DNA from 3 places in the Kurthia populi genome. Region 3 is predicted to be linked to each of the others. Evidence: riboswitches for the same ligand, from Rfam matches in the RefSeq annotation. Region 3 holds a riboswitch; each other region holds the start of a gene.
What was found. Region 3 has a riboswitch for cobalamin ahead of ACFSY7_RS18445 (Ig-like domain-containing protein). Riboswitches for the same ligand answer to the same signal wherever they lie in the genome.

Region 1: another riboswitch for cobalamin. It lies ahead of ACFSY7_RS15930 (energy-coupling factor ABC transporter permease); the one in region 3 lies ahead of ACFSY7_RS18445 (Ig-like domain-containing protein).
Region 2: another riboswitch for cobalamin. It lies ahead of ACFSY7_RS04110 (ABC transporter substrate-binding protein); the one in region 3 lies ahead of ACFSY7_RS18445 (Ig-like domain-containing protein).

Annotation. Positions count from the first base shown of each region.
Region 1 is NZ_JBHUOR010000131.1:40,494-47,523, reverse strand. Features, by position in the region: gene ACFSY7_RS15945 (energy-coupling factor ABC transporter ATP-binding protein) at 1-725, opposite strand, end outside; gene cbiQ (cobalt ECF transporter T component CbiQ) at 722-1,510, opposite strand; gene ACFSY7_RS15935 (energy-coupling factor ABC transporter substrate-binding protein) at 1,497-1,796, opposite strand; gene ACFSY7_RS15930 (energy-coupling factor ABC transporter permease) at 1,796-2,542, opposite strand; cobalamin riboswitch at 2,661-2,845, opposite strand; cobalamin riboswitch at 3,074-3,250, shown strand; gene cobJ (precorrin-3B C(17)-methyltransferase) at 3,415-5,052, shown strand; gene cobK (precorrin-6A reductase) at 5,065-5,829, shown strand; gene ACFSY7_RS15915 (precorrin-8X methylmutase) at 5,819-6,514, shown strand; gene ACFSY7_RS15910 (cobalt-precorrin-5B (C(1))-methyltransferase) at 6,516-7,030, shown strand, end outside.
Region 2 is NZ_JBHUOR010000023.1:23,957-30,986, reverse strand. Features, by position in the region: gene ACFSY7_RS04115 (FecCD family ABC transporter permease) at 1-961, opposite strand, end outside; gene ACFSY7_RS04110 (ABC transporter substrate-binding protein) at 961-1,920, opposite strand; adenosylcobalamin (AdoCbl) riboswitch at 1,979-2,110, opposite strand; gene ACFSY7_RS04105 (SIS domain-containing protein) at 2,355-2,729, shown strand; gene tnpB (IS200/IS605 family element RNA-guided endonuclease TnpB) at 2,853-3,998, opposite strand; gene argS (arginine--tRNA ligase) at 4,421-6,088, opposite strand; gene ACFSY7_RS04090 (DUF1934 domain-containing protein) at 6,088-6,528, opposite strand; gene ACFSY7_RS04085 (GGDEF domain-containing protein) at 6,678-7,030, shown strand, end outside.
Region 3 is NZ_JBHUOR010000140.1:8,863-15,892, reverse strand. Features, by position in the region: gene ACFSY7_RS18475 (acyl-CoA dehydrogenase family protein) at 1-639, shown strand, start outside; gene ACFSY7_RS18470 (CaiB/BaiF CoA transferase family protein) at 648-1,688, shown strand; gene ACFSY7_RS18465 (SDR family NAD(P)-dependent oxidoreductase) at 1,711-2,475, shown strand; gene ACFSY7_RS18460 (threonine/serine exporter family protein) at 2,565-3,311, shown strand; gene ACFSY7_RS18455 (threonine/serine exporter family protein) at 3,324-3,782, shown strand; gene ACFSY7_RS18450 (transcriptional regulator) at 3,936-4,088, shown strand; cobalamin riboswitch at 4,215-4,399, shown strand; gene ACFSY7_RS18445 (Ig-like domain-containing protein) at 4,508-6,058, shown strand; gene ACFSY7_RS18440 (DUF4430 domain-containing protein) at 6,126-7,030, shown strand, end outside.

The DNA.
Region 1 (7,030 bases), on a different contig from region 3:
AGCCACGGTGTGTCGAGATGGGCCTTTTTTAAAATCGTATCATGCTTGAATAAATGAACTGGGTCCCCTTGATAAAGCAGCTGGCCATCACTGACGACAATAATTTCATCTGCCCATTCATAGGCAAAATTCACATCATGTGTCGATAAAATAATCGTGCGCTCAGGCGTGTGCAGTGTCGATAAAATCTGCATGATTTGCTGTGTATAATAGCCATCAAGTCCAGCAGAGGGCTCATCCAAAATCATCAATTCTGGCTCCATTGCTAGAACACCCGCAATGGCCACGCGTTTTTTCTGGCCGAGACTTAGAAAATGAAGGGGCTTTTTGCGCAAGGCTTCAATTTCAAGAAGATCAATAACAGCATCGACCTTTTGTTTAACGATTTTCTTATCCCAGCCAAGATTGGTTGGTCCAAAGGCGATATCCTGCTCAACCGTACCAGAAAAGAGCTGCGAGTCGGGGTCTTGAAAGACGATGCCCACTTTTTGGCGTAATGTTTGCAGGCCTTTACGTTTATAGTTTAGCGGCACGTCGTTGTATAAAACGGTGCCATTTGTTGGCTGTAAAAGGCCATTCATATGCTGAAAAAGAGTCGATTTCCCGGCACCGTTATTGCCAAGAAGGGCGATTTTTTTCCCCGTTGGAATGTCGAGGGATAAGTCATGTAATGCGGTCGTCCCGTCTGCGTATTGAAAAGTGACGTGCTGAAAAGAAATCGTCATGTAAGAAGCCCTCCTAATATGAAGTAAATAATAAATAAACCGCATAGACAAGCGGCAACACCGTACCAATTACGACGACATACACTATAGCCATACAATGTATCGGTGATTGTATCATCATAACAGCGCGCCTGCATCGCATTGTTGAGCTCATGCGCACGCTTGAAGACATCCTTAAACATCGAAGTAATTAAAAAGCCAATTGACTGAATCCATCGCTTCTTATTTTGATAGCCGAGACGTGACTGCTGTGCCTGATAAATGCGCTGCATACTCGCTAAGAACACGAAAATAAAACGGTACGTTAATTCACATAAATCAACAAATACAATTGGGAATTTTAGTTTTCGCATCGCATAGGTAATGGCGGTAATGGGTGTCGTCAGCGTTAAAAAATACAAACAACTAATGCTTGCGAGCACTGAAAAAAATAAATGATAGGCCGTATGAATACTTGCGGTGCCGATGAAAATCGTCACACCAAAGACGGTCCAATCCGCAACATGGCTCGGTAAATGAGTGGCGGTTGTAAAAGAAATTAAAATTCCTGCAAGGCTCGATAATAAGAAGAAGCCGGGTAGAAGGAGCAGTTTAAGATACGTTATTAGCGGAATTTTTGCGGCAATTAAAATGAAAACACTCATTACGAAAAACGTAATGAGTGAAATCAGCACATCTTTTGTTGAAATGGCAAATAATAAAAATACAAATGAAAAGGCCATTTTTTCGAGTGGATGCACCGTCGCTAAACGATTAACGTAGGCGTATTGATCAATGGGAATCATGCAGATCCTTGTCCACTTTTTTTGAGCGTCCGCGCATTAAACCGCAGAAGTAACCGATAAATCCTGCACCAATTGCCGCTTGTAGTGCAAATAATAAACTTTCAATTTCGCCACTTGGTGGTTCCCAAAGGCTTGAAAACCATGGCTCATAATCTTTGTTGATTTCAGTAATGGCCGCTTCCGCTTCACCATCAGCGCCACCAAACTCAGCGCCTTTTTGAAGGAATAGTGGCACAATGGCTAAAATAATAACGATGGCGATTAATAAGAGATTTTTTTTGAACATTATGCCGCCTCCTTATTTTTTTTGAAAATATTTAATGCTTTTAATTCAGCAATATTGTATTTACGTAAGAAGTTCATGACAACAACGGTTAATAATCCTTCGCTAATCGCAAGTGGAATTTGTGTGAAGGCGAAAATGCTCGCAAATTTACCGAATGATGCGAAAATACCACCAGACTCAGCTGGGAAGGCAAGTGCTAATTGGAAGGATGTCACTACATATGTACCGAGGTCACCAAGCATCGCTGCTAAAAAGACCGCAACAGAGAACGACCAACCAACTTTTTGTGCGCCTTTAAAAACATACCACGCAATGATTGGACCAGCGACTGCCATTGAAAAAGCATTGGCGCCAAGTGTTGTCAGGCCACCATGCGCAAGTAAAAGTGCTTGGAATAGTAGAACGATAGAGCCGACAACACTCATCGCAAGCGGTCCGAATAATACCGTACCAAGGCCCACACCTGTTGGATGTGAACAACTTCCTGTCACAGATGGTATTTTTAGTGCAGATAAGACGAATGCAAACGCGCCAGATAAACCAAGCATCATTTTTGTTTCGGGATGCTCTTTAATCGTTTTCGTGATTGAACGAATCCCTAAAATAATGAATGGTAGCGCGAGTACCCACCAAAAGATGGCCCATTCGACTGGTAAAAACCCTTCCATAATGTGCATCGCATTCGCCCGCGTTGGTACGAGCAGTAAAATGGGCGCGAAGTACATTAATTTTAATAATTTTTTCATGCGAAATCCTCCTTATAAAAGTAGAGGAATGTACGAAAAAAGCCTATCTCCATAACGGAAATAGGCACAAAAAGACAGCATTCATCGTAAGTTTGTCTTTCGTACACCTATCCTCGTAGGCCGAATTGATTTTACGGCAGGTCTCCTGGCTTCGCGTCAACATTTCATTACACCTTCCCATCGTCTAGACAGTGGCATACGCAATGAAACTCAGCATCACAGTTGCGGGACAGCACTTGTTTTTCACAAGTTTCCCTTTTAAGCGAATAATTGATTATCCGCACCGTAAAATTGTATATAATTTTTCGACATTTCGTAAAATAGCTTATCATTGTCGTGGAAATTTGCCAATAACAATTTTTATTTCAATTTATTTGAAATTAAAAAAACTGTATCAATACAGAGAAAACGCTGTAATTTCAAGCGATTTATGTGAATTTTCTTTTGTACTATAACATCATAGTAAAAAAAGATTTGAAAAGTAAGATAATTACCGATATGATGAAAACAAGATTTTTTAAAAACTAAATACTAACGATACATTTTAGAAGTGCCTCGTTGTGAGGATAATAGGGAAAATGGTGAGAAGCCATTACAGCCCCCGCTACTGTAAGAGTGTTGAGGTCATCAAATCCATTGGCTAAAGCTGAGAAGGGATGACGTCATAGACACTTGAGTCAGGAAACCTGCTTTTAAAATCGGACAAAACTTTTCGGAGGGAGAAGCTTTTGGACAAACTTTATTTGCAGTATTTTTTAAATTTGCAAATTTTCAGTATGTTCAGCCTTTTATTCTCCGGAATAGAAGGCTTTTTTTGTTGTCTTCATTGTCCGAATGGGGAGTTGTGAGTGACAAGAAATGGAGGAAGTAGCATGGCACAGGGTAAATTATTCGTCGTCGGGTTTGGACCAGGGGACTTTCAACATATTACGAATCGTGCAGTCGATGTACTGAAAATGAGTGATGTGGTGATCGGGTACAAAACGTATGTCGATTTAATCAAAGATTTAATTACAGCAAAAGCAGTTGTCAGTACAGGGATGACGGAGGAAGTATCACGTGCACAGGAAGCGGTGAAGCAAGCAGAGGCCGGCGAAATCGTATCCGTTATTTCAAGTGGTGATGCGGGTGTATATGGTATGGCAGGGCTTGTGTATGAAGTGTTAATCGAAAAGGGCTGGACGGAAGAAACGGGTATACCGGTTGAAATCGTGCCAGGTATTTCGGCAATCAACTCATGTGCATCGTTACTTGGTGCACCGGTCATGCATGACTCATGTACGATTAGCTTGAGTGACCACTTAACACCATGGGATTTAATTTCAAAACGAATTGAAGCAGCCGCAATGGCGGATTTCGTTATTGCACTGTACAACCCGAAAAGTGGTCGTCGTACGCGCCAAATCGTTGAAGCACAGCGTATTTTACTTGAATATCGTCATCCGGATACACCAGTTGGCCTGGTAAAAAGTGCGTATCGTGATTCACAGCATATTACGATGACGACCTTATCGGAAATGCTGACGCATGACATTGGCATGTTGACAACCGTTGTTATCGGGAATTCATCAACATTTTTCTATGATAATAAAATGATTACGCCTCGTGGCTATCAAAAGAAATATACACTAGGCGAAGAAAAGCAACCGCTTAAGCCGCATCAGCGCTTGAAGAAGGAAGCAGAACCATGGGCAATGGATCAGGAGACAGGGCGTTCTTATGAGCCCGTAGCACCTGCACCAGAAAAAAAGCCTGAGCCATTAAAGCCTGCCGAGTCGGCCCTATCTTTAGCGGAGGAGGCACTTGGTTGCTTAGGTGTCGAGGTTTTTGAGCCAAAGCACTATGTGCATCAGAAAATGGAATCGATTTTTGAATTAGCCGTTAGTCCAGGTGTGGCTAATAAAAAAATTACGCCACAGCAAATGATGACACTCGCAGATGTTGTCGGTGAAAAAGGCACGATGGAATATACGCCAGAGCATGAATTCATTTTGCGCATTCCAACGACGGCCCCTGAGCTTATTACGGACCGTTTGAAGGAATCAGGCTTACTAGTTTCACCATACGGCGACGTGGCACGTATTAAAGCGTGTGATTTCTGTGATGGTGAAAAGGCGGATTCAATTCCATATGCAGAGGAGCTACACAGCGTTCTTGGCGGTATGAATTTACCGAAGGAATTAAATATTGGCTTTAATGGCTGTGGGATGGCATGTTACCGCGCGGTGATGGATGACATTGGGATTGTCTACCGTAAAGGGGCCTTTGATGTCTTTATCGGCGCGAAGCCAGTTGGTCGTACCGCGCATCCTGGTCAGCCCGTTGTCGAAGGCTTATCAAAAGAGCAGCTTGTGCCAATGGTAGAAGGGCTTGTGGCGGAATATAAAGAGAATGCGCATCCAAATGAACGATTATTTAAATATTTCAAACGCGTGAAGAAACTAGGCAACTTTGTCTATCAGGATATTGCACCGAAAATTAAAATTGCTCCTGCACCATGCGGAGATTAGGAGATAAAGCGTATGTTATTTTTAGCTGGAACAAGTGATGCTCGTGCACTCGCTGTTCGTCTAGCTGCACACTATGATGTGCTTGCAACCGTCGTGACCGATTCGGCGGCGAAAAGCTTAACAGATGAAGGCATTCCTACCTTTGTTGGGCGTTTAACAGCTGAGGAAATGGCCGCAAAGGTGAAAGAACGCGGTGACGACATGATCGTTGATGCGAGCCATCCATTTGCAGAAGAGGCGTCAAAAAATGCGCAGGAAGCTGCGAAGTTAGCGGATGTACCGTATTGCCGCTATGAGCGTACATCAGAGGATTTTACAAATCCACTCATTACAGCGGTTGAAACGTATGAACAAGCGGCAGATGTCGCACTCGCTCGTAAGGGGAACGTTATGCTACTAACAGGCAGTAAGACGTTGCAAATTTTTGCAGATAAATTAGTTGGTGTTGACGGTATTCGCATGATTGCGCGTATGCTACCGCGTCTAGACAATATGGAAAAATGCGCCGCACTTGGCGTTGAACAAAAAAATATTATTGCGATGCAAGGACCGTTTTCTCGTGAGCTGAATGAGGCGCTATATAAGCAGTTTGACACGACGCTAATGATTACGAAGGAAAGCGGAAAAGCTGGCTCCGTAGATGAAAAAATTACGGCGGCGCTTGATTTAGGCATCGAGGTTGTACTCATTACACGACCGAAAATTCAATATGACAATGCATTCGACACATTTGAAGCAGTCGAACAATTTATAGGGGGAATTTTACATGACAAATGATACAGAGCAAAAAGAATTATTTATCAATACCGATAACTTCAATACGGATTTTACACCGCTTACAGTTGAGCCAAACCGTATTTATGACTATAGCTTTGAAACGATTTTAGAAGAGTATGGTCCACATGATTACAATGACGATGAATGGTCAATTATTCGCCGTATCGTCCATGCTTCAGCGGATTTTGAATTAGGAAAAAGTGTAATTTTACATCCGGATGCGATTCGTGCAGGTGTGGAATCAATTCGTGCAGGTCGTCCGGTTATTGCTGATGTGCAAATGATTCAAAGTGGCTCAGGACGTAAACGATTCCAAAAACATGGCGGCGACTTATTCTGTCATATCGCCGATGAGGACGTATCAAAAATGGCGAAAGAGCATAATACAACGCGTGCGATTATTTCGATGCAAAAAGCGGCTCGCTTACATGAAGGTGGTATTTATGCCATTGGGAATGCGCCAACTGCTTTACTTGAACTGATTCGTTTAATTCGTGAAGGCATCGCAAAACCAGACTTAATTATTGGGATGCCGGTTGGTTTCGTATCAGCGGCTGAGTCAAAAGAAGAGCTTGCGAAAGTAACAGAAGTACCATTCATTACAAATGTAGGGCGTAAAGGCGGTAGTACGGTAACTGTTGCAGCGCTAAATGCGATTTCGATTATGGCGGATCGTCAAGACTAGCGTGGAGAAACGAAAGAAAAAAGACCCGAAAGATATGCGCTCGGGGTATACGACCGGCGCCTGTGCAACGGCCACCACAAAGGCCGCACTTATTGCACTACTGACGGGCGAGGAGCAAGAAACGGTAACTATTTTTTTACCGGTCGGCAAGTATGCGACATTTACGATGGAACATACCGTACATGTTGGGGATGCGGTGCGATGCGGCACAATTAAAGATGCGGGCGATGACCCGGATGTGACGCATTTAGCACTTATCGAATCGACCGTATCGTTTATCGATGGGGAAGACGTTGTACTAGATGGTGGCATCGGTGTAGGGCGTGTCACAAAGCCTGGTTTACCGGTGCCTGTAGGGGAGGCAGCCATCAATCCAGTACCACGAAAGATGCTACATGAAGTCGTAAATGAAACACTTGCACAATTTGGTGTGAAGCGTGGGGTGAAGGTCGTCATTTCTGTTCCGGCAGGAGAGGAATTGGCGAAGAAAACACTGAATGGACGTCTAGGAATTCT
Region 2 (7,030 bases), on a different contig from region 3:
AAGCAAATACTGGCGCACCAATAAATGATGTAATGACGCCAATCGGTAATTCGGATGGTGCAATAATCGTGCGCGCTACTAAATCACAGACGATAAGTAGCGTGGCACCATTAATAATTGAGAGCGGTAGTAAATGACGATGATCTGCACCGAAAAGTAGACGTGTCATATGCGGTACAACTAAACCAACAAAGCCAATTGTCCCTGACACCGCTACGGCACAGCCTGTTAAAATCGAGCCGCCCACTAAAATCATCCACTTGCTGCGCTTCACATTGACCCCTAAATAATGCGCGCGCTCCTCGCCAAATAATAAGGCATTTAGTTCCTTGCGATTCATCCATAGCATCAAGGCACCAACAAGTAAAAATGGCCAAATCATTTTAATATACGGCCAGCCACGCATCGATACGCTCCCCATGAGCCAGTTTAAAATCTGACGCAGTTCCTCACCAGTTAGTGCAATCATAAGTGAAATAACGGAGCTTAAAAAGGCACTAATAATAATCCCTGTTAAAATCAATGTTTCCATTTTCATCGAACGATCGACAAGGCGTGAAAAGCCAAGCACTAACACCATTGCGACCATTGCACCAATCATACTAAAAATCGGTAATGTGTATAGGCCAAGCGCGGATGACGAAATACCGAAGAAAATTGTCATCACCGCTCCGACCGATGCCCCAGAAGAAACCCCCAGCGTATATGGATCAGCCAGTGGATTTTTCAATAAACCTTGAAAGGCAGCACCTGCCATAGCAAGTGCTGCCCCTACAAGACCGGCTAAAATCACACGTGGCACGCGGATTTTCCATATAATATTTGCCGAGGCTGCATCCGCTGATGATGGATTCCACAATACAGATAGTGGAACCTTCACCGAGCCAATACTAATCGCAAACCATGCCGCTACAACTAATAGCGCAAAGGATACGGTATACCCGACAACATGTTTTTTCATTATTTAAATGCCTCAGGATAGACAGCTTTCGCGATTTCTTCTAAGCCATCTGCTAAACGTGGACCTGTACGACTTGTTAAATTGTCATCGACTTGCACAATTTGGTCTTCTTTCACCGCTGTAATGGTATCAAAGCCATCACGTTTTTTAATTTTCTTCATGATATTTGGTACGTAATCATACTTCACGATAATGACATCTGGGTTGCCTTTTACAATCGCTTCTGGGTCGATTTTATACCAATTTTCGCCGCCATCTTTAGCAATATTATTCGCACCAATTAAGTCGAACATTTCTTGCATATACGAGTTATTGCCCGCTGTATAAATGTCTGGTGCATCTGATGTTTCGACAAATACAGAACGTTCTTTCACATTGGCATCTTTAATTTTCTGTTGTACATCCGCTACTTTTTTCTGCATATCTGCAACAATTTTTTTCGCTTCAGCTTCTTTATTTGTCACCTTACCGATTAGTTCGATATTGGCATACGTTTCATCAAATGAATTTGCTGTTGGCACAACAAATACAGTGATTCCTGCATCACGTAGCTGCTCTAAACCTGCTTCAGCCGTACCTAATGATGACGCATCAATTAACACGAAATCAGGTTCTAACGAAATGATTTTTTCGATATTTGGATTCATATCGCCAACCATTGTTTTTTTAGTCGCTTCTTTCGGATAATCATCATTCGTTGTAACACCTGTCACCTTATCTCCTAAGTCAAGTGCGAATAATGATTCCGTAATGCTTGGTGATAAGGTAATAATTTTTGAAGGCTCTTGCTTAATGCTAATTTCTTTACCTGTCGCATCCTTCACTGTTAATGGGTACGCATTTTGCTGCGCTGACTGTGTTGTTTTTTCCTTGTCATTTGTCTGATCTGCTGTACCGCAGCCTGATAATAACATTGCTGAGACCGCTAATGCGGAACCCCATGACATCCATTTTTTCAAAATCCATTCTCCTCTCATTTCCCGAGAACATAAAAAGGCCCCTGTACATACAGAAGCCCCCTAAAAGTTGACTATCCTCGTAGCACATTCAAGAAAATAGTAGGTAATCTGGCTTCGAATTACTTCATTACAGTGGCGGGACCGCATGAGATTTTCACTCATTTCCCCTACTATGTCTGTGTGTTTAATTGCCCCTATTATACAAAACTTCAAGGAGTTAAGAAAGCATATTCGGAATAGTGTGTCATTTTTATGTAATTACGCACTGATTTCGTGCTTACTTTATTTTAAAATGTAATTTAATTTCTTTTTAAAAAATATTTTAAACAAAAAATGAAATTTTATTACTTTTAGATTACATTATTTGTAAATAAACGAAAGTGATTCCATCCATGTTAGGGTTTTCTTTTTTTAAATAATTCGGAAAAAATGTCATTACCCATTCAGACATTCATCTGATTACAACACTGCTTTCTGCTAACCCAGAAAATAAAGTACTTGTGCTTATTTCAAATTCTGGTGAAAAAACGCAAATCGAGCAGCTAGAAAACATTGCGAAGAGCCTACAAATTCCTGTCATTGCGGTGACCGGCAATCAAGACTCCGAGCTTGCAAAACAAGCCACGGTGACACTTTTACACAGTGCATTAGAGGTTAGCGGTAAAATCCGCACAGCCGCGACAGCGTCACTTATCGCGCAGTTGTATGTCGTTGATATGCTCTACTATTACTTTTTAACATCGAATTATACGAAGTATTCGGAGCCTATTTTACGTACACATGATGCAACCAATTTATTTTTAAATTGAACTACCCCCACTTAGCCGTTTTTACGAATGCGCTTGAAGTGGGGGATTCCTACGAACAGTGCTTGCTTGTTCCGACAGCTCGAACAGTGGCTTCACTTCTTGAGTAGGCGAGCCCCGTAGTCCCTACGGTTGTTGGGTTAACAGCGTGAGTCCTTCGGCTAAAATGTTCCGACTTGCGTTAAGGTCTCGGTCTAGCGTTTCACCGCAAGATGGGCAAACCCACTCGCGAATGTCGAGGGACTTCTTGCCATCTCGATGCCCACAGACATGGCAAAGTTGGCTCGATGGATAGAAGCGTGAAATCTTTACGATTTCTCGGCCATACCACTTCGCTTTATACATCAGTTTTTGCACAAACGAAAACCAAGAAACGTCATTAATGGCTTTTGCTAGTTTATGATTTTTCAACATGCCTTTGGTGTGTAAGTCTTCTAGGCAGATGATGTCGTACTGGCGAATGAGTTCCGTTGATAACTTATTTAAAAAATCTTCCCGCTGAAACGCAACACGTTCACGCAAGCGCGCGACTTTACGACGTTGCTTTTGGTAGTTCATACAGTCACGTAAAACGCGGTTCTCTTTTTTTGCTTGTTCGTAGCGACGTGATAACTTGCGTTGTTCCCGCTTTAGCTGCTTCTCCATCTTCACCGTAAAGCGTTGGTTATCCACTTTACGTCCATCAGACAGCATCGCAAAATCGGTGATACCTAAATCAATCCCGACAGATTGATTGGTTTTCGGTAACGGCTGAACGTCCGGTACTTCACATGCAATCGATACGTAAAAATGGCCACTTGCATGATATTTGATCGTTGCGCGCATGATACGTCCTTCTATCTCACAAGACTTCGCAAACTTCACAAGCCCAAGTTTCGGTAGTTTGATGTGGTTACCGACAATCGCGATATTGTTATTTGTATTTTTGGTTGTATAGCTTTGTACGGGATTTTTTTTGCTTTTGAAACGAGGGTATTTATTCTGTTTCTTAAAAAATCGATTGAAGGCATCGATTAAATATTCATAAGAGGCTTGTAATGCCACACTGTCTACGTTTCTCAGCCAAGCTGTTTCATCTTGTTTCTTCATCTTCGTGAGGACTTTAGACATCAAGCTACGATTTAAGCTTTTGCCTTCTTCTTTATAGGAAGTGTTCCAAAGTTCAAGAAAATGGTTATAGACAAAACGACAATGACCGTGCGTTTGATGGATGCGTGCTTGTTGGTCCTTATTTGGATATAACCTAAATTTGTAGGCTTTATTTTGTGACAATACGTTCACCTCTTCCGTTAATTATTTTTTGCTTTGAGATTGAAGCTATTTTTTAATCGTTTCGATTGAAGTACCGTCAGTAGAAATCCGACAGGCGTTTTTAGAGCAAAACAGTTCTAGTCTTTCCATACCCTTTTTCAATCAATAGCAAGCCCTATTAACGAGTATTTTAACGAGCATCTCTTGAAACGCGCTGTTCGCCAAAAGCATAGCATGCATCGCCCACCTACTCACTTCGCTCCTTGAGGTGAGCGTCTTCTGCTACAGACATAATAAAAAAGTGACTAAGACAAAACACGTCATTTTCTTTTTTTAACGTTCGAAACGAAAAACCGGAACCGCGTCACAGCGCGATTCCGGTTTTTTTATGCTCATAGGAGCGGCTTTACACATATGTCAAAGCCTCTTTTTATTTAGCTAAATTACATTTTTTCAGGAGCAGCTACGCCTACTAATTTAAGCGCATTTTTAATTGTTTGTGCTACTGCTGTGATCATTGCAAGACGTGCTGCAGAGCGTTCTTTATTGTCAACATCTAATACTTTTTCAGCATTGTAGAAGCTGTGGAATGTAGCAGCTAATTCTTGTACGTAGTTTGTGATACGGTGCGGTGCGCGAGCGCGTGCAGCATCTGCTACCACTTGTGGGAAATCCCCAACTTTTTTCAGTACATCGATGTCTTTTTCTGTAGATAATGTTTCAAGCGCATCTGTTGAAGGTGCGAAACCTTTTTCTTCTGCTTGACGTAGGATTGAGCAAATACGTGCATGTGCATATTGTGCGTAGTATACAGGGTTTTCGTTTGATTGCTTCACAGCTAAATCTAAATCGAAATCTAAGTGTGTATCACCGGCGCGCATTGCGAAGTTGTAGCGTACTGCGTCTAGACCTACTTCTTCTACTAATTCACGTAATGTTACTGCGTTACCTGTACGTTTAGACATTTTCACTTTTTCGCCGTCACGTAATAAGTTAACCATTTGGATAACTTCTACTTCCAGCATGTCGCGGTCATAGCCTAACGCTTGAATTGCAGCTTTCATACGAGGAATGTAACCGTGGTGGTCAGCACCCCAGATGTTGATGATTTTATCGAAGCCACGTTGTAATTTATCTTCGTGGTATGCGATATCTGGTGTTAAGTAAGTGAATGAACCGTCTGTTTTACGTAATACACGGTCTTTATCATCACCGAATGTTGTAGAGCGGAACCATACAGCGCCGTCTTCTTCGTATACGTGACCATTATCTTTTAATGTTTGGATGGCTTTTTCAACTTTACCATCTTTGTATAAAGAAGTTTCAGAGAACCATACGTCGAAATCAACGCGGAAGTCTTTTAAGTCTTTTTGAAGTTTACCAAATTCATGGTTTAAACCATGTGTACGGAAGAATTCAAAGCGTTCTTCGTCTGATTTATTTAAGATGTCTTCGCCAAATTCATTTGATAATGTTTCCGCAATCATGACGATATCTTTACCGTGGTAGCCGTCTTCTGGCATATCTGCTTCTTGACCTAATGCTTGACGGTAACGAGCTTCTAATGATTTTGCTAATTTCGTAATTTGGTTACCCGCATCATTGATGTAGTATTCACGAGATACATCATAGCCTGCTGCATCTAAAATATTACATAATGAATCCCCGATTGACGCACCACGCGCATGACCTAAGTGAAGATCACCAGTTGGGTTCGCAGAAACGAATTCTACTTGTACTTTTTGGTGTTCACCTGCCTCAGAGTGACCGTATGCTGCTTGTTGGTCTAAAACAGTTGTGACAACTTTTGTTAAGTAGTCTTTTGCTAATGTGATGTTCATGAAACCAGGACCCGCGATATCGATTTTTTCGATATTTGTGCCAGCTGTTTCTAAATTATCTAAAATAGCCTGTGCGATATCACGAGGTGGTTTTTTCGCTAATTTCGTCATTTGCATCGCGATGTTTGTTGCGTAGTCACCGTTTTCTTTACTACGTGGTGTTTCTAAGTGGATATTTAAAGCACTTGGGTCTTCTACAAGCTCAGCTTTTGTAATAGCTTTTAATAAAGCGTCTTTAACTGACTGTTGGACTTGTTCTACTGCGTTCATTATTTTCCCTCCGTATAGCTATATTCTAATGTATAATCACCGACTGAATTTCCGCCTACGATTAGTTCGTAGTGTACCAAAAGTGTACCTTCTGCTGCTTGTTCTGTAAGTGGTTTATTATCGATATGATGCGTGCGTACAATGATTGGCATTGTCCCAAAATCCGCTTCATAATGGCCTCGTTGGTCAAGCCCTTTCAGAAACGGTAAGCGCATTTTTATGTCTCCGTTACGCATAATAATACCATCGGATTCATCAAAACGTAACGTTGTACGCATCTTTTTATCATTTAATAGTTCTTCATATTGAATGTACACTTTTTTACCGTCTTTCAACATATAAGAAGCGTCCACAAAAATTTCCATGATTTCAGGTAGTTCACCTTCATGTTTAATGGTCGTCTTAAATTTTAGTTGAATCGGCATCGCATTATTACTCAAAAAAGCTCCTCCGCTCTTTGTTAATATAACCTTATTATTATAGGCTAAGATATAAGTTTTTTTCAAGGATGTAGAGAAATTTCACTGCGCCTAAACGACTCTAAATAATTTAGTGTATAATAGAACCACTATTAGCTAGGAGAAATCAAATGATACTGAGCCTTATTATAAACTTTTCAATTTTATTTACGTTTATCGTATTAGCTTATTTTTTATATGAATTCTTTGGCGGCTTTAAAAAAGAATATCAGCCTTATTATCCTATTCTCGTTGGATGTGGCGCAGGAATCATCGCAATTTTAGTAATGAGAACTTCCTTACATTTATCCAGCGAAGTGATTGGTGATACACGCTCTGCCGTCTTGTTATTGGCGATTATTATCGGTGGTCCACAGGCAGGGTTTATTACGGCTGTAATTGCGGGGCTCTTCCGCATGATTTCCGCTGACTTTTCAATGAATACGATGATTTTTGGTCTTAATACGATAGTTGTCGGTAGCGT
Region 3 (7,030 bases):
TTGACCGATACATCTGTGAAAGCATCAAAAGGAACATCATTATTCATTTTAGATGACCCAACAGTTGCGGGCTTTGAACGCGGTAAAAACTTAAAGAAAATCGGCTTACACTCATGTGATACGTCTGAGTTATTCTTTGATGAAGTTGTGTTGCCGGCTTCGCATATTTTAGGCGTTAAAAATGAAGGCTTTGCGGTGTTAATGAATGAGTTGCCGCGTGAACGCTTAACATTAGCTGTTTGTGCACAAGGTGCGATGGAAGGCGCGATGGAGCAAACCATCCGTTATGTACAGGAGCGCGAGGCATTTAAGAAAAAAATTAGTGATTTCCAAAATACACGCTTTAAAATCGCGGAAATGCAGACGAAAGTACGTATGCACCGCGCCTTTGTCGATGAATGCATGACGTTGATTGAGCAAGATACACTGGATACAGCAACGGCAAGTATGGCGAAGCTGACGTGCTCAGAGGCACAAGGTGAAGTTATTGATGGCTGCCTACAATTATTCGGTGGCTACGGCTATATGACAGAGTATCCGATTGCACGTGCCTTTGTTGATGCGCGTGTACAACGAATTTATGGTGGTACATCCGAAATCATGAAACAAATTATTGCCAATGATATTTTAGGAAAGTAGGTGGCGCGATGCAGGGACCACTCGCAGGATTGAAAATACTCGATTTTTCGACGTTATTGCCAGGGCCATTTGCGACAATGCTACTCGCTGATTTAGGTGCAGACGTATTACATATTGAAGCACCAAATAAAGCAGATGTTGTAAAGGAACTCTCACCACAACTTGATAGCGGGGTTTCTGCGAGTTACGCCTATTTACATCGTGGCAAAAACACGCGGACACTTGATTTGAAAACAGTGGAAGGCTTGCGCGAAGTTGAGGATTTGTTATTAGAATATGATATTGTAGTTGAACAGTTTCGACCGGGCGTTATGGCGAAATTCGGGTTAGATTATCAGACGCTAAGTACACGATTTCCTGAACTAATTTATTGCTCAATTACTGGTTACGGGCAGTCGGGACCACTTGCGGAACATGCCGGGCATGATATTAATTATTTAGCCTTATCTGGTGTAGCCAATAGTTTACGTCGAGCCGGAGAGCGACCTGTAGCGAGTAGCTTACAGCTTGCAGATATAGCAGGTGGCGCGCTTCATGCGGTCATCGGTTTACTTGCAGCAGTCATTGAACGCGGGACAACAGGTAAGGGACAGCAAGTCGATATTAGTATGCTCGATGCGGCGTTGTCACTGCACCCATTATTTGGTCCGATGCAGCTCGCAACTAATCAAACGATCGAGCCAGAAGCGGAGGCGTTAAATGGTGGTAGCTTTTATGACTACTATGAAACGAAAGATGGCCGCTATGTGGGAGTCGGGTCACTCGAACCAAAATTCCAGCAACGCTTGAGTGAGGTTTTAGCGATTACAGATTGGTTTGAACTCGATGATGTGATGAAAAAACAACGGGTCGCACAGGCCATTTATGCGCATGATTTTTCGGAATGGCAAGCGATGTTAAGGAATGAGCCTGAACTCTGCATCACGCCTGTATTAACATTTTTAGAAGCCACACAGCAACCCCATGCACAAGCAAGAGGGCTTGTTGAAAATATGCAACTTGTGTCACCATTACGTTTTATTAAGACATCTACAGAGAAATCTAAATAGAAGGCTAATAGGGGGATGAACAATGAACATTGAACAAAAGGTAGCGATTGTAACAGGAGCGGCATCAGGACTAGGATTTGCGACAGCAAAAATGCTAGCGGATAACGGCGCAGTGGTACAAATCTTTGATGTCAACGAAGAAAATGGTCAAAAAGCAGCGACAGAAATCGGCGGCACATTCCACAAAGTTGATGTTACGAGTGAAGAGCAAGTGCAACAAGCGATTGACGCCATTATGGCGAAGCACGGGTATTTAGATATCGCTGTAAACTGTGCTGGTATCGGACCGCCCGCAAAAGTATTTGGTCGTAAAGGCGTGATGTCGCTTGATTTCTTTAAGAAAATTATCGATATTAATTTAATTGGAACATTTAATGTATTGCGCCTTGCGGTAGAACAAATGGCTAAAAATGAGCCGACGGACGAGCATCCAGATCGTGGAATTGTCATTAACACCGCTTCGATTGCCGCATTTGATGGCCAGATGGGACAAGCCGCATACAGCGCAAGTAAAGGTGCCATTGCGAGCATGGCTTTACCGATTGCCCGCGACCTCGCAAGCTTAAATATTCGTATTAATACGATTGCACCAGGATTATTTGAAACACCACTGATGCAAGGAATGCCAGAAAATGCGCTTGCTTCCTTACGCCAAATCCCAGAATATCCAAAACGTTTAGGGGATCCTTCTGAATATGCCTTTACGGTGAAATATATGATTGAGAGTGCGTATTTAAATGCGGAACTCATTCGTCTTGATGCAGCAACACGTATGCCTGCAAAATAATGGGTTATCAAAACCACAAATAACTACTATAATGTTAAGGAGCCAGCGATTTTTTGGCTCCTTACTTTTATTTTATAAGGAGGGACAAGATGGATACATCATCTGTCTTTGCGGCGGACTGCTTTTTACTCGCAGGGCGCTTACTCATGCAAAGCGGCGCAGAAACGTATCGTGCAGAAGATACAATGCTTCGCATGGCACGTTCACAGGGCTATCAGGATGCACAAAGTTTTGTGACACCAACCGGTATTATTTTTTCAGCTAGTCATGAAAGCCCGACACGTATTGCACAAATTCCACGACGCGCAACAGATTTATCAAAAATCGCTGAAATTAATACGATTTCTCGTGCACTAACAGCAAATCAATTATCAATTGAAGAAGCGTATGAACAATTAAAAACGCTTGAAAATAAAAATCTTTTTCGTTCAGAACTTGCACAAGTTATTTACGCAGCAATCGCAAGTGGTTGCTTCGTCATTCTTTTTATGGGTTCCGTTTGGGATATGCCAGCCGCAGCGATTGCGGGGGGCATCGGGCACTGGGTCTGCTTACGCGTAAATGCGATTACAAAGGTGAAGTTTTTTGCCGAATTTACTGCATCCATTGCAGTTGGTTTAATGACGCTACTCGCGCTCTATATAGGCTTTGGCTTTGAAGAGGATAAAATCATTATCGGCGCGGTTATGCCGCTTGTACCAGGCGTCCCGATTGCCAATGCGGTGCGTGACATGATGGCGGGGCATTTTGTATCCGGCGTCACAAAAGGCGCAGAGGCATCTCTTACAGCCCTAGCGATTGGTTCAGGTATCGCCTTTGTACTTATTTTATTTTAAGGAGACTTTGCTATGGATTATGTTTTACAACTTGTGTGTGCATTTGTTGCTACCTATGGCATTGCGATTATTTTCAACGTACCAAAATCAACACTCATTCCGTGTGGACTCGTTGGGATGATTGGGTGGCTCATTTATTACGCGATGATTCAGCAGCAAGTAGACAGTGTCACCGCATCGTTTTGCGGGGCATTTATTATTTCGATTGTGGCCCATTACCAAGCATTTAAACACAAAACACCGATGCTGATTTTTGTTGTAGGGGGTATTATCCCACTTGTACCCGGGGGCTTAGCGTATGAGGCAATGCGTCATGTTGTCGCAAACGAATACAATGAGTCACTACAATTTTTCTTAAAAACTGGCATTATTACGGGTGCAATTGTAATGGGACTTGTAATCGCTGAAGTATTAGTACAGATGTATCGCAAAATGATGACGCGCTTAAAAAAGGCCAAAACACTAAACTGACAAGAGCTTAGCCATAGAGGCAGGGCTCTTTTTTTATTTATTTTTAAATTTTCTGATAAATATCATTGACGACTGTTTCAAACTGTTATATATTATTTTTATAAAAGATATTTGTTATATAACAACTAACACATTCAGAGAGGATTGGTAAAAATGGATATGTATCGTGAAGGGTATCGAATTTATTGCGAGGCTTGTGAACAGTATGGACTGCAGTCGATGAATTTTCATTTGTACGTAAAAAACTTAACAGAGGAGCAACTACATGCCTATAATACGCATAAAAAATGTGAAGTCGCCGTCTAGCGTACGACCGCTCTATTCGCCTAATCTCAACTTATTTCATTCGTAAAATAAGTCGAGGTTAGGCGATTTTATTTATTTTCTCTAGAAAAAGCGTTTACATCCGAACGTTTTTATGGAATACTATAGAACAATTGAATATGTAGAAGTGCCCAATTGGGATAATAGGGAAGATTGGTGAAAAGCCAACGCAGCCCCGCTACTGTATGTGTGATGAAATAGTTTTGTGCATTGTTGCTTGCGATAAAGCAATGAGAAGCCGCTAGAGTAAAAAGATCACGAGCCAGGAGACCTGCTTCTACATCGTTAACAAACTTCGAGGGGAAGTGGTGTTTTGCAAGCTTTTTTGGCTTATTATATATAGTTGTCCTCCCTAAGAATTGTTGCGTGAAAATTCTAAAAAATCAGGGGAGGATTTTTTTATGTTCAAAAACAAATGGGTAGCATCTTCAGTTGTGGTAGCACTTACATTAAGCGCTGTGCCAGCTTGGAGTGCACAAGCACAAGAAGTCACACCAATCGCTAGCAATACAGCATCGGCGGTATCATATACGGCAGCATTAAATGATGCGTCGGCATTTACGTACGCGATGGCAAAAACACCAACAACCGATTTAGGGAGCTCGGTACTGACATTAGCGAAAGCCAATTTCCCTGTAGCGAAAAATTATTACGATACATACTATCAAACCGTAGAAGCGGAAGCAAAAAATGATTTTGCAAGCTTTTCTGCTGTTAGTAAATACGCAACAACTGTGCTTGCGGTGACAGCCATCGGCAAGGATGCAACGAATGTAGGCGGCGTTAACTTAATCGAAAAAATGGTCGCTTATGCACAACAACAAAAAGCAAAAGGCGATGTAGATACGGCATTTGAGCTATTAGAAATGGATTACTACTGGCTATTAACAGCGCTTGATGCCAACGATTATGCGGTGCCTAAAGCGAATGAAGCGGATTTCTCACGTGAAGCAATCGTAGACTTCCTTGTAACTAAAGCTTATTCAGACGGTGGCTTCTCATGGGGCTCATCAAGTGAATGGGCAACGGGTGCCGATGTCGATTCAACGGCAATGGCGATCACAGCACTTGCGCCCTATAAAACACAACCAGCTGTAGATAAGGTCATCACAAAAGGCTTGGCATTTATGCAGTCACAATTAAGCGACCAGGCCGGCTTCTATAGTGAATGGGCAAAAGGAGATAGTCCAGAATCTGTTTCACAGCTTATTATTGCGCAATTAGCACTTGGCATTAATCCACAGCAACACGAGCAGTTTGTGTTAGCGAATGGTGCATGGACGGTATCAAACTTATTAACAAGTTATGATAAAGCACAGCATGCGTTTAAAAACTCGGCACAAGGTACAGTGAACCAAATCTCAAACGTACAAGCTGCACAAGCACTAACCGCATATGCACAACAAACACCATACTATGATTTATCAGCAGTGGACGCAACAAAATTTAACTATGATACAACTGCACCGGTAGCCGCAAAGATTTCTGCAGTGTCGGATAAATCAACAATGCTAAAAGGCACAGCTGAGAAATATGCGACGGTGACAGTGAAATCTAGTAAAAAAGTGCTTGCAACGACATTAGCAGATGGCACAGGACGCTACGATTTAGCGATTGCGAAGCAAAAAGCTGGCACTAAATTAGTCGTGACGGTAACAGACGCTGCGGGCAATACCTCAAAAGTTAAAACGGTCACAGTAGCGGATAAAACGGCACCTGCTGTGGCGAAAGTGAATACGGTAAAAGCAGGTACGAAATATGTGACTGGTAAAGCTGAAAAAGGTGCAACAGTAATCGTTCAAGTAAACGGCAAAAAATATCGCACGAAAGCATCATCAACAGGCAAATTCAGCGTAAAAATTCCAAAGCAACAAACGAAAAAAGCATTGTTAGTAATGGTAAAAGATACGGCTGGCAACAAATCAAAAACGCTGAAAGTACGTGTAAAATAATGAGTTTTGTCACTGTAGGGGGCTGGAATTTCCAGCGCCCTCTTTGACGTATAAGGAGGATTTTTAGATGAAACGCTTATTAGGAGGAATGTTAGCCGCTTCGATGCTACTTAGTGCGTGCAACGTGCAATCCGTTGATGAATATGAAAAAGAAAAAGCGCGCTTAGAAAGTGAGCAAGCTGCAACTGCATCATCGACAGTAAATGAAACGAGTTCGGCACAACAAGAACCCGTAGAGGCTGCAAACAAACAGAAATCGAGCGAGGATGCACAAGAACGAAAGGATAAAGCAGAAATAAAGCCGGATGACAAGGAAGCTATCGATAAGCAGGTTGATAAAGAAAAGATTATAGAAGATACAGATAAGGTAGCTACACCTGCAGCGCCAGCAAAAACAGAGGAGCAGCAAACGAACGACGCGAAACCAGCGGCAGAAGAAAAAACGGCAACGCCAAAAGAAGCCACTGCACAGGATGAAAAATCTACTACTTCAGCGGCCGATACTACTAATAAACAGCCAACGTCAGCGGATAAAACAACAAGCGAACATCAAAAGCCTGCAACAACTGCACCTGTGAAGCAACCGACGCCTGATAATACCGCGAAACCGAAGCCGACAACACCACAAAAAGAAGATAAAAAAGAAACGGTGACGGTGTCAGTACGCGTGGATACATTGCTGCAGCAGGAGCATTTCAATCGCTTACCTGAAGCACTGCAAAGCACAAAATATGTTCCGTCAAACGGCATTATTTTAAAAGCAGGCACGTACACGATTGAAAAAGGAGATAGTGCCTGGACGGCAACGCGAAAAGCCTTGCAAAAACATGGCATCCACTTCGAATATGAAGGCGAAGGGGAATCAGGCTATGGTTCTGTTTATGTAGAAGGCATCAATCATATTTATGAAAAGCAAGCGGGTAGCCTATCTGGCTGGATGTTTGCCGTTAACGGTAAAGCACCTGGTGTCGG